3 regions of the Agarivorans albus genome follow, and region 2 is predicted to be linked to each of the others. Evidence: predicted binding sites of a transcription regulator. Region 2 holds the regulator's gene; each other region holds the start of a gene.
What was found. The regulator FNR, encoded in region 2, switches genes on or off when oxygen is low (the NO sensors DNR and NnrR bind a similar motif). The targets are predictions, from matches to a motif close to TTGATCTAGATCAA.

Region 1 (4,280 bases), 150 kb from region 2:
ATGGTCCAGTAAGAAGTTACTTTAACATTTGGATCAGCGTAATCTTTCGCTAGCGCTTCCAATTTTTCGGCAGGTACGCCAGATAGCTTCGCCACCGCTTCTACATTGTAGTCTTTCAAAAATTCGCGATATTCGTCGAAACTCATATCGGTCATTTTGCCTGAATCAGGGTTAGCCGCTGCTTTTTGTAATGGATGCTCTGGACGTAATCCGTAGCCAATATCTGTTTCACCGCGTTTAAAGTGAGTATGTTTGTTTACAAAGTCCCAATTAACTTTGTCATTCTCGATTATGTAATGCGCGATGTAGTTAAGAATTGCCAAATCGGTTTGTGGCGTAAACACCATGCCGTTATCGGCTAATTCAAAACTGCGATGTTCAAAGGTAGACAGTACGTGAACTTTAACGTGGGGCGCAGACAAGCGGCGATCAGTTAAGCGAGACCACAAAATTGGGTGCATTTCTGCCATGTTAGAGCCCCAAAGCACAAACGAATCTGCAGCTTCAAGATCATCGTAACAGCCCATAGGCTCATCAATACCAAAGGTGCGCATAAAACCACCAACAGCCGAAGCCATACAGTGACGCGCATTAGGGTCGATATTGTTAGTTAAAAAGCCGGCTTTATGTAGTTTAGCTGCAGCGTAACCTTCCCAAACAGTCCATTGGCCAGAGCCAAACATACCTACAGAAGTTGGGCCTTTATCGGCAAGTGCTTTTTTCCACTTCTCCGCCATAATGTCGAAGGCTTGATCCCAAGAAACCGGAGCAAACTCGCCATTTTTATCAAACTTGCCATCTTTCATACGTAATAAAGGCGTGGTTAAACGGTCTTTACCGTACATAATTTTTGAAAGGAAGTAGCCTTTAATACAGTTAAGGCCTTTGTTTACCGGAGACTCGGGGTCGCCTTGTGTGGCAACAACTTTGCCGTTCTGAGAGCCAACTAAAACACTACAGCCAGTACCACAAAAACGACAAGGAGCTTTATCCCATTTCACTTTTGTTTCTTCTGACGAAGTAATTAAGTTGGTGGCACTTGCAGGTAAACTAATACCAGCAACGGTGGCTGCGGCACTTACCGCATTCGCTTTAACAAACTGTCGGCGAGTCCATTTCATGATACTTCCTCATTAGCTGATTCAAATTGGTGAAATACTAGGTTGCTGCTTAGTACCGCTTCCAATTTTCCGATGTCTTCTAGGGTGGTTACTATGTTATTGCGCGTCTGGCTTTCTATAGAAACAACGATTTTCCCCTCGGGGTTAAAACCATGTACTTCTAGTCCTTCCAGGTCGCTAATTTGATCGATGACTTCTTTAATACGGTCTGGTTGGCACAACACCACCGCACTACTAATATGGTACTCTTCGTTCATCCAACTTCCTTTATTTCAATGGCTTGGCTTGGACATACTGAAATACAAGCCCCGCAACTGTTGCAGTGCTCAGAATTAATTTGTACCTCTGCTTTTCCCGCTAGTAATGGCTTAATGCTAATGGCCCTTTGCTCACAGGTGTCGCTACACGTTCGGCAATAAACACCGTTTTGTGCCAGACACTTAGAGGCATTAACGTCAACAGAATTAGACCAAGCAGGTTGCTGCTTCGGGTGAAACAAAGACTCGGGGCAAGACGTTGCACAGTCGTAACAAAATGTGCACTCACCTTTGGTGAAATCAACTGCTGGAAAACCGCCATTACCCTTAACAATAATCTGTTCAGGGCATGCTTTGACGCATTCTCCACATTGAGTACAGCCAGCTTCAATAGACTGTTGTAACCAAGGTAGAGAGTGATGTTGTTTACTGCGAAGCGCTTTGTTAGTACTAAACATACGACGTTTAGACAGGTCTACAGACATCAATTTTCCTTACGAAATCAGGCTTTAACATTACTGGTAAAACCACCCTAAATTTCTTGGGGTTAAGCGTAAATTTTATTAACAATCAAAAACATACCCCTTAAGGGGTGTTTGCTCAAATGATTGATTTAGATCAAGTATAGTGCGTGATTTCTATCACGCACTAAAACTTATCCGCCTATTGATGCGAGATGTGGAGTAGCGCCGGTATTACCGTCGTGGAGGAAATGACTAACTTTTTTGGTTTGTAATGCGTCTTCAATACGCTTGCTTAATACGTCTATTTGAGAAGGGTTTTGCAGCAAATCGCGCAGCTCTACCCCCTCTTCACCAAACAAGCATAAATGTAGTTTGCCTTGTGAAGAAACGCGTAGGCGATTACAGGTAGCACAAAAATCTTTGGAATACGGCATGATAAGGCCAATTTTGCCGGCGTAATCAGGGTGCTGAAAGACTTGAGCAGGCCCAGCGTTATGAGCTCGAATTTGCTGCTCCCAACCTTCGTTGAGTAGCAGTTGTTTAAATCCAGAGCCAGCAACATGATGTTTGTGGAAATAATCGGGCTGATCACCCATTTGCATTAACTCAATGAAACGGACTTCAACCGGGCGGTCTTTAATCCACTCCAAATACTTTCGAAAGTTTTGCTGGGCCATCTGCTTTATGAGCACAGCATTGAGTTTTACCGCAGTAAAGTCTTGCTCTAGTGCTGCATCAATTCCGGCCATCACTTTAGTGAAAGTTTTGGTACCAGTGATCAACTCAAACTGACGTGAATCTAAGCTATCAACACTTACATTTACATGAGTAAGCCCAGCATCACGCCAGCGCTTAGCGTTATTCGCCAGTTTAAAGCCGTTGGTAGTCATCGCAAGTTGCTGAATGCCGGCAGTATTTGCGCATACTTCCATAATCTCGACTAAATCTTTTCTTAGGCTTGGCTCTCCGCCGGTAAGACGAATTTTGTTTGTGCCTAATTTAGCGAAGCATTCAGCAAGCTGAGCTATCTCAGATAAATTGAGATTATTATGGGGCGTTTCGCAATGATAACCATCAGGTAAGCAATAGTTACATTTGAAGTTACATTCGTCGGTAAGCGACAAACGCAAATAGAAAAATTTTCGGGAAAATGAATCCGATAACATAAATCAACCTTTCCAAATGCGGGAGGCAAAGCCATTTCTGCACTCTACCCTGCTTAGTCGATGCTAAGGGTCTAAACGCCATATCATTGTGACTTAGGTCGATTTAGACTTCGGTGATACTTTAATGCTAAGCAATAAATCTTAATTTGTTAAGTGCTTTCTTAAACGGTTACACTGGCTTTGTGATATTTGTCGGTTAACTTTATTGAATTAAAAGGACTTATTTTTGAAACGTTTTTTTGGCAAACGCTCCATAGGCACAGCGGTAATCCGCTTGTTAAGTGTGATGATGTTCCTTTTTGCCTTAGTAGCAATTGGTTCGTTAACCACCTTGGTGAACAGCCTAAATGATGCAGAAGCGATAAATATAGCTGGCTCTTTGCGTATGCAAAGTTACCGAATGGCACATGCTTTAAATGTTTACGACAAAGAAGTAGAACGTAAAATTCAACAATTTGAAACCTCGTTAAACAGTGATGCTTTAACTAAAGCCGCCGAGCAAGATGATGCAATTAACCAGCGCTACCAAAAAGTTAAACAACGCTGGGTACAACTAAAACCCTTTGTGATAGAAAAGAACATTGATGAATTTGACCGCCAAATTGTGGGATTTGTCGACCTAATCGACGAATTTGTTGCAGAAACCCAATATAACTCCGAAGCCAAAGTATTCTCACTAACCCTGCTTCAATTAATTGCCTTTGCCATCATCACATTTATTGCCGTTTACACGCTTTGGTACATTCAAAAGAATATTTCCAAACCCATTTATCGATTAGTAGAAGCAGCCAAGCAAGTGCAACAAGGTGACTTTAAAATCTCTGTGCCAACCCGCTACGCCAGCATCGAAATGGAAACCTTGGCAAAAGGCATTATGTCTATGTCACAAGATTTGGATCACTCATACCAAACACTTGAAAATCAAGTTAAAGCCAAAACTAAAGAGCTTCGCCGCGCTAACCGCGATTTAAACTTCTTGTACAACCTAGAGCAAACGCTATTTAACAGTACTTTAAATGAGGAACACCTAGAGCAATCACTTAAGCTGCTCTGCGAAACCTTAGGTATTAAGGGTGCCAAGCTGTACATCGATAAATTGGACATTGAGGTTGAATTACACCAACAAAATGTTCAGTTTGAAGAGCCAATATCCTTGCAGCTCAATCAAGAACAATATGGCTCTCTGCAGCTGCCGTTAGTGCCCGAAGATAGAGCTGCCATTGTTACAAGTTACTGCCGCACTATCACTAAAGTGCTGCGTTTCGAACAGAG
Region 2 (4,280 bases):
TTGACCCATCGCTGGATGAACAATCCCAAATTCAACACTTATTAGTTAAAGTAGATCTTATTCCACCAGCTTTAGTACTTGCACAGGCAGCAAATGAATCAGCTTGGGGAACGTCGCGATTTGCCCGTGAAGGTAATAACTTATTTGGGCAATGGTGTTATAAGAAGGGCTGTGGTTTAGTTCCTTTGAATCGAAACGATGGGGCTAACCACGAAGTAAGAAAGTTCGATAGCGTGTATGAGTCGGTGAGTGTGTATATGAATAACTTAAATAGCCACCCAGCATACAAAGGTTTCCAGCAACAACGAAATCTGGCACGCTCTAGCGGAGAATTAAACGCAATGGAACTAGCTACTCAACTGAGCAGTTACTCTGAAAGAGGCGAAGCTTACGTAGAAGAGTTACAGCAAATGATGAGGGTTAACCAAAACATTTGGCCAACCCGAACACCGATTATCGCAGGTTAAAGCTCAACAACTTGCACAATACCAGCTTGGCTTTGTTGGCTTGGCTGGTCTTCTAACTCTGGCGCATCAAAGCCAATATCACCACCATCAATAATTCCACTATCTCGATTTATTGATTTAAAGTCGAATTGTTGATGGTCGAGTAGGTGTGAAGGAACTACATTTTGGACCGATCTAAACATCGATTCGATTCGGCCGGGAAAACGCTTTTCCCAATCGTTAAGCATTTGCTTAATCGCTTGGCGTTGTAGGTTTTCTTGGGAACCACAAAGGTTACAAGGAATGATTGGAAAGGATTTCAGCTCTGCATATTTTTCCATATCGCTTTCTTTACAATAAGCCATAGGGCGAATAACTACATGTTTGCCATCATCGCTAACCAACTTCGGTGGCATGGTTTTAAGTTTGCCTCCATGGAACATATTCAAAAATAAAGTTTCTAATATGTCGTCTCGGTGATGGCCTAAGGCGATTTTGGTCGCTCCTAGTTCAGTGGCTGTTCTATACAAAATGCCCCTACGCAAACGCGAACACAGTGAACAAGTTGTTTTCCCTTCTGGTATTTTGTCTTTAACTATCGAATAAGTGTCTTCTTCTACGATTTTGTATTCAATATCTAAGCCTTTTAGATATTCAGGCAAAATATGCTCTGGGAAACCCGGTTGTTTTTGATCTAGATTGACAGCAACTACATCAAAGTTTATCGGAGCATGGGCGCGTAGGTTTAATAGTATGTCTAGCATTGCATAACTGTCTTTACCACCGGATAAACAAACCATTATTTTGTCGCCATCTTCAATCATGTTGTAGTCGGCAATAGCTTGTCCAACATGACGTCGAATTCGCTTTTGTAGCTTGTTGTGGTTGTATTGTTGTTTTGCTGTAACTGACATAGTGTGTTCCCAATAAAAAAGCGGGGCTATTATATAACCCCGCTTTGCTTAAGCAATGTTTAACGTCAGTTTAGCTTTATCTATTTTTGAAAAGGACTGACAAAATTTTGCGGTTTAAGCGCCAATAAATCGCAGTCTAATTGGTCGATAACGTGTTCAGCGGTATTGCCAATAAGTGCAGCACTAAACCCGCTTCTACCTGAGGTACCCAAAATAACAATTTCTGCATCTATCTCGTTTGCTACTTCAGGGATTACATCGTCAGGTAAACCTTCCTCAAGGTGTGTGGTGACCACTTGCTCAAATTGTTCTTCAACAAATTTGTTAAGCGCGGTTTTATGAAACTCCATGACGTTCTTATTGTACTTAAGCGGATCAAAGTCTGGCAGCTCTATCGCAATATTTACCGGTGCTGCAGGATAGGCAGTTACCACATGTAAATTTGCGTCTAGCAACTTACTTAGGTCTTTTGCTTCGTTAGCGATTCGCTCGTTTAATTTGTGGTGCTCTTCATCTTCTGCTCCTGCGTGGATCGCAGCAACAATTTTACCCTCGGTTGGCCAGTCATGTTCTTTTACCATTAACACTGGAGTGGGGCATTTACGCAAAATATGCCAATCGTTCGGGGTAAAAATAATCGACTGTAAAGTAGGGTGCGGGTGTGTCGCTTTAACGACTAGGTCGTGACCAAAGTCGAGAACTTCTTCAATGACACTTTCGTATAAGCGATTGTTCCAAACTACTTTGGTTTCTATTTCTATCCCAGCAGTGTTTGTTGCAGCTATTACTTCATTTAGCCAAACATTACGTTCTTCTATCACTCCTGAACGCATAGCTTCGCGCTCTTCTCCAGATAACATGGATGTCATCTCGTAAGAAAAGTCGTAAATAGTAAGTAGAGCTTTGATTTTTGCTTTGTCTTCTTTCTGCGCAAGAAAAACAGCACGAGACAAGGCCGCCTGGGTGTCGTGAAGAGGGTCGATGACCACTAAAATATTACGATACTTAATCATAAAGCAGCTCCTAGAATCTTCTGGAATAGCTACTTAACTTTAGCTTAATTTGGTAGGAATAAATTAGATATAGTTAACACTGACCTAGATTTCTTTCGATAGATTGATGTAAATCAGGTCAGTGTTATTAGGTACTTAGCTTTGTTTAGTACCAGCTAGTTGGCGTAGTGCATCACGATCAGTGATTGAAATGTATTTACCTTTTACTGCAATCATATCTGCTTTTTGGAAACGACCAAGTAAACGGGAAATGGTTTCTACAGTTAGCCCTAAATAATTACCGATATCACCACGAGTCATAGTCAGACGAAATTCTCTTGGAGAAAAACCTCGCTCCGAAAAGCGTTGTGATAAACCGTAAATAAAGGCAGCTAAACGTTCTTCTGCATTCTTTTTGCTTAGTAGCAAAATCATTTCTTGGTCTGCAACAATTTCATTACTCATTAAGCGCATCATTTGACGGCGTAACTTAGGCATTGTGGCAGACAATTCATCCATGGTGTCGAAAGGAATTTCACATACCATTGATGTTTCAAGTGCCTGAGCAAAACTAGGGTGCTCTTGGCTGTTAATGGCATCAAAGCCAACTAGGTCGCCAGCTAAGTGAAAACCGGTGATCTGTTCATCACCTTGTTCAGTAATGGTGTAGGACTTAATTGTACCTGAGCGAATGGCGTATAAGCTTTTTAGCTTATCGCCTGCAGCAAATATTTCTTCGCCTTTCTGAATAGGCTTTTTACGCTCGATAATGCTATCTAAGCGATCTAGCTCGGTCTCATTAAGAGAGAAAGGGATACATAACTGGGCGATACTGCAATCTTGGCAGTGAATTTCACAACCACCAGTTTGGATTCTTTGACTAGCTTTTGGGTTAATGCTCATACTCAAACTATGCTATAGGAGTTCGAGGCAATTCTACTCTTTATGTAATAAATTTTCTAGATCTATTGCTACAACAATGTAACAACTTGGTAGATCCCTAAACTCAAAACACTCAGTCCAGAACAAACTTGTAATACGCGATTTGTCATTAGTTTAGTTAGTTGCTGGCCCAGTAATACGGCTAACAGCATCACACTAAACGTACCTAAACCAAAACTAAACATCACGCCCGCTCCGTTTAGCCAATGAGCCTGGCTAGCACTTAATACCAATGTTGAATAAACCAAACCGCAAGGTAGCCAACCCCATAACATGCCTAATGGTAAACTGGCTGCTGGGTGTTGCAGTGCCAACATCTTACTTGCTTTAGGCTGCACCTTTGACCACAAACCTTTGCCAAGTTGTTCCACTGGCGTGAGAATTGACCACCATCGAGTAAGGTGGATACCCAGTAAAATGAGCATTATCGCTGCGAACCATTGTAAAGCTACTAGCATATAAAACGATTGATGAACTTGGCTAATTGCTTGTATGGAACCAGCAACAATAGCGCCGGCAATAGAGTAGCTTAGGATCCGACCTAGGTTAAAACCGATACTTACTAAAAGTTTATTGGAAGAGTTATTAGCACGAGAACCTAGTATGCATGCGATGCCGCCACACATTGCTATGCAGTGTGTGGCGCCTAATAAGCCGGTGATAAAAGCTGCTACAAAATCAGTCTGTAGGATCATTGTCTTGTTTGGTTTTGTTCTTATCATCAAACAAAATGTTGATACCTTGGCGGTCTAAATCTTCAAATTGTTCGCTTTTAACAGCCCAGAAAAATATACCAATTCCTACACATACAAAGATCAGGGCGATGGGGATCAAGACAAATATAATACTCATTGCTTGTTTAACCTTAAGGAATTAGTGAGTACCGCTAAAGACGATAATGACATACCGATAGCAGCCATATAAGGAGTAACAATTCCAGCCACTGCTAAGGGCAATATTAAGGCATTATACCCTAAGGCCCATGC
Region 3 (4,280 bases), 380 kb from region 2:
CACTACAAAACCTAGGAAATAGAATACGTTATAATCTTCTTTAAACTGCTGGTCCATCTAAACTTCACCTTTAAACTAAATTCAATCAACATTGATCTAGATCAATTATACTTGAGCATCATCTCTACAAACACCCAACAAAAACATGGAAATAAACTGAGCATCCAGCTTATTCAGGCCAATAATTTGCGTAGCTAATTTGCTAGCAGCAGACACCACAAACCGTTAGAATGGCCGCTTTTTCAAACTAAGGTTTACTATGCGCGTAGTTTTAGCCCCAATGGAAGGCGTTGCAGATGCTTCCATGCGCCAGCTTTTGTCTAGTTGTGGTGGCTACGACTGGTGTGTAACAGAGTTCATTCGTGTTACTGACGTAGCCCTGCCCGACAAAGTATTCTACAAGTACTGCCCGGAACTACATGAGCAAGGTTTAATAGCAGGCCACACCCCGGTTAGAGTACAGCTGTTAGGCCAGCATCCTGGCCCGATGGCAGAAAATGCGGTAAGAGCTATCGAACTTGGCTCTCATGGTTTAGATCTAAACTTTGGCTGCCCCAGCAATACTGTTACTGGAAGCTGCGGTGGTGCGTCTATGCTAAAAGCCCCTCAGTCGATTTTTGATGTTGTCAGTGAAGTAAGAAAAGCGGTACCTAAGCAGCATATTGTATCTGCCAAAATTCGCTTAGGTTGGGAAAACAAAGAAGACTGCTTTGATATTGTGCAAGCTGTGCAAGAAGCAGGCGCCAATGAGCTAACCATTCATGCGAGAACTAAGCTCGACGGTTACAAAGCGCCAGCGCATTGGCACTATATAAAGCAAGTTAAACAACAGTTCTCTATTCCTATTATTGCTAACGGAGAAGTTTGGAACCGAGAAAACTACTTACAGTGCAAAGAAGCAAGCGATTGTGAAGATGTAATGATTGGCCGTGGTGCACTTACTATTCCAAACCTTGCTAAAGTAGTACGAGGTGACGAAGAACCATTGCATTGGTCAGCAGTGATTGAGCTGCTAATTCGCTACTCTCAGCACGAAATCACCAGTGAAAAAGCCAAGTACTACCAAAGCCGGGTGAAACAGTGGTTAAGATACCTTTCTGGCTACTACACCGAAGCCGACGATCTCTTTCGCAACATCAGAGTATTAAAAGATACCAATTCTATTGTTAAGCAAATCCGCTTTCAGCAATGCAAAGATTGACCTTTCGTTAAGCTTGGCTTTACGTTTCTTCGCACTATTTGCTCATATTCTGTATTAGATCAACAAAACCCTAATAAAAGTAGTTATATAGCTTTTTAGTGTTTCGTTTTGATTCACATCATATCTCGGGGTTAGACCCGGTGTTTATACTGCTAGCTCATTTAATAATTGGGCTTAAACGTGGAATTTAGAGATTATCAGTTGCGACTCACGCAACAATTAGAGCAGTTAAAGTCTGAAATAATCTCAATTTTAACTGCCTCAGAAAAAACCAGCTTGAAGCTAACAGCTGACAAATTACAGTCTTTAACTAACGAAGAACTTATTGACCAGGCCCTGAAATTGCAGCTCTCAGAGCTAACGACTCAGTTAAAACAATTACAAAGGGTTGACGCAGCACTTTGCCAAATAGACTTAGGTTTATATGGATTGTGTAGCGACTGTGAAGAAGAGATTGAAATTGGCCGTTTAGAAAACGATCCAAGTACTCAACGCTGTCAACGCTGTAGTGACAAACACCGTATGTTTAAGCGGCGCGAAAGTTTCGCACTTTAAATTATACTGAAACCAGTAAATACAAAAAGGCCACCCTTAGGTGGCCTTTTTACTTCCATCTTCTTAGAAGAATTAGAAGTTGTAACGTACACCCACTGCTAAGCGGTTGTCGTCTTCTTTAGCACCAGATACAGACTTAGTAGTCTCGTCTTGGTACTCAGTGTACAAAAGAACATTGTTCCAATCGTACATTGCACCAACTAAAGCAGTTTTTAGGTCAGCTGAAGAGTTTTTGTCTTCTTGAACGTTCCAACCAGTGTAAAGCTGTAGACCCATGTCTAGCGTGTAAGCGAATACACCTTCGTGGCCGATAGCTTTGTCAGATACGCCAGTAGCGCCTTCAAACTGTACGTGGTTTTTGAACTCACCGTAAGATACCGCAGCGTAGATAGGGCCTTGGTTGTAGCTAGCCGCTAACGCAGTAAGCTTAGCATCGCCATCGTTGAACACTTCTGATTTTTCAGCATCAGTACGGTTCATTTGGTGGTAAGTAGCACCAACATTTAGACCGAAATCGAAGTCATAAGAAACAGCACCAGAGTAGCTATCTTTACGACCTTCATCTTCGTCAGCGAATTGGTACTGACCGCTTAAGTTAACGCCGCCAAAGCTACCGTTGTATTGAAGTGCGTCGTTAGCACGTGCAGTACCTGCTTTGTCACCGTTGTCGTAAATACCCATTGCGGTACCGCCGTATACCCAAAATACATCGGTTACGCCAGTGATAGTGTAGTAAGTAGACCATTGCTTACCGTAAGAAACAGAACCATAGTCTGCGTGGTCAACTGCGATGAAACCTAAACGGTTGAAGAAAGGAGAGTCACTGTTACCATTTGGGTTGTCTAAACCGTACTCCATAGTAGCGCGAGCAGTAACATTTTCGCTCATTTTGCGAGAGAAGTTTAGGTTAATACGTGAAGAGTTGTTTTCTGAACGAAGATCGCGCTCGCCTTCGTTGTTAGCAGACTCAACCATAAGGTTAAGACGACCACCGATAGAAAATGCGTTTTCGCCGTCGTTGTAAATTTCTTGAGCGTTAGTTGCACCAGTTGCAAATAATGCTGGGATTGCGATTGCTAGAATAGTCTTTTTCAAAGTTCCACTGCCTATTTTGAGATTAATAATTTATCTCTTCCTTGACCCATTCATTCGTCCTTGGAATGGTTTCCTTGAGCAGTGAATTCCCTCTCACGGCCGACATATTTGCTGATAATGAGAGTGAAATCAACATTTTTTTGAAGTTTTTATGAACTTTTATGGTTAATTGAAAGTGCAATAGGCATGTCAACAAAATAAAAATCTAAACAATGTCTATTTAATAGCAAATATTTAGGCAAGCTTAAGATTTAAAAAGCTTTTTAGGGAAAGTGAAGAAAGAGAACTTACAAGCTAGGCTAGGAAAATTTGAAATCAGATAAAACAAAAAAGCCCACCGAAGTGAGCTTTTTAATGGCTGTAGAACGCTTAACTAGCGCTCATCGCAACAATAAACTTAGAAGTTGTATTGTACTGCGATAGTCCATTCGTTGTCAGCGCCTTCTAGGCCATTGTTCAAGTACTCAGCCCATGCTTTCATGTTGCTGTTGAACTTGTAAGCTGCACCAAGCTTGAATGCTTTAGCAGTATCGCCTAAATCACTAGCGTCGCCTTTACCTTCTTGCGCAGCATAACCTGTGTATAGAGATACAGCGTTAATGTCGTAAGAAGCAACTAAGTCATAACCTTTAAGTTCTGCACCATCTAGATCAGTAGCAGCGTATACAGCGCCTAAGTATAGGTCTTCCCAAGAGTAAGTAGCAGAAAGAGCCATGTTCTTCTTATCGGCACCATTTACTGCACCGTTTTCGAAAGAATCAAATTTTTCTACGTGGTAACCACCATATAGACCTAAACCGAAGTCAAAGTTGTAACCTAAAGTAGCAGCGTAACCTTGATCTAAAGAAGCTTGAGTAGGTTCAGCAGGGATGCCTGAGTCAGGGTTGCCAAAACCTAGCTTGAAGTTCTCATCACGGAACTGGTAAGAAGCACCAACGTAAAAACCACCAAACTCACCAGAGTATACGATTTGACCTTCTTGGCGACCATCTTCGATTGCCGTGAAAGCTTCGTAACCGTAGGTATTGAAGATATCTGTTGCAGCTACAGCTTGGTAGAAAGCAGTATCAGTTTGACCAAATACTACTGAACCAGCATCATCGAATTCGAAACCAGCGTAGATGTGACGAGCGGAAAGCTGCTTAGCTGATTCGCCGCTGTTTTCGGCACGAATTTGCCACTCACCACGAGCTAAACCGTAAACGCCTGATGCAATTTCAGATTTTGCTTTAAAGCCCATACGAGCAGAACCAACACCATCAAGGTCTGAATCGTCGCCACCAGCATCACTGATATCAAATTGCATACGACCGTAAAGTTCAGCTGTTACGCCGTCAGCGTCATATACTGTTGCAGCTTGTGCAGATGCTGCGAATAGAGCTGGTATTGCTACCGCTAGAATTGTTTTTTTCATTTTTCCTGTGCCTTC

Region 1: napF (ferredoxin-type protein NapF) is a predicted target of FNR. The motif match lies at 1,987-2,000, and genes of this name have one in related genera.
Region 3: K5620_RS09115 (TraR/DksA family transcriptional regulator) is a predicted target of FNR. The motif match lies at 1,310-1,323, and genes of this name have one in related genera.

What each region holds. Positions count from the first base shown of each region.
Region 1 is NZ_AP023032.1:2,515,509-2,519,788, forward strand. Features, by position in the region: gene napA (periplasmic nitrate reductase subunit alpha) at 1-1,121, opposite strand, end outside; gene K5620_RS11585 (chaperone NapD) at 1,118-1,378, opposite strand; gene napF (ferredoxin-type protein NapF) at 1,375-1,863, opposite strand; gene moaA (GTP 3',8-cyclase MoaA) at 2,034-3,008, opposite strand; molybdenum cofactor riboswitch at 2,998-3,136, opposite strand; gene K5620_RS11600 (type IV pili methyl-accepting chemotaxis transducer N-terminal domain-containing protein) at 3,235-4,280, shown strand, end outside.
Region 2 is NZ_AP023032.1:2,362,239-2,366,518, reverse strand. Features, by position in the region: gene K5620_RS10870 (glucosaminidase domain-containing protein) at 1-467, shown strand, start outside; gene ttcA (tRNA 2-thiocytidine(32) synthetase TtcA) at 464-1,360, opposite strand; gene uspE (universal stress protein UspE) at 1,441-2,373, opposite strand; gene fnr (fumarate/nitrate reduction transcriptional regulator Fnr) at 2,509-3,255, opposite strand; gene K5620_RS10850 (sulfite exporter TauE/SafE family protein) at 3,324-3,989, opposite strand; gene ccoS (cbb3-type cytochrome oxidase assembly protein CcoS) at 3,973-4,146, opposite strand; gene K5620_RS10840 (heavy metal translocating P-type ATPase) at 4,143-4,280, opposite strand, start outside.
Region 3 is NZ_AP023032.1:1,986,627-1,990,906, reverse strand. Features, by position in the region: gene K5620_RS09120 (tRNA-dihydrouridine synthase) at 260-1,201, shown strand; gene K5620_RS09115 (TraR/DksA family transcriptional regulator) at 1,382-1,756, shown strand; gene K5620_RS09110 (porin) at 1,829-2,851, opposite strand; gene K5620_RS09105 (porin) at 3,249-4,265, opposite strand.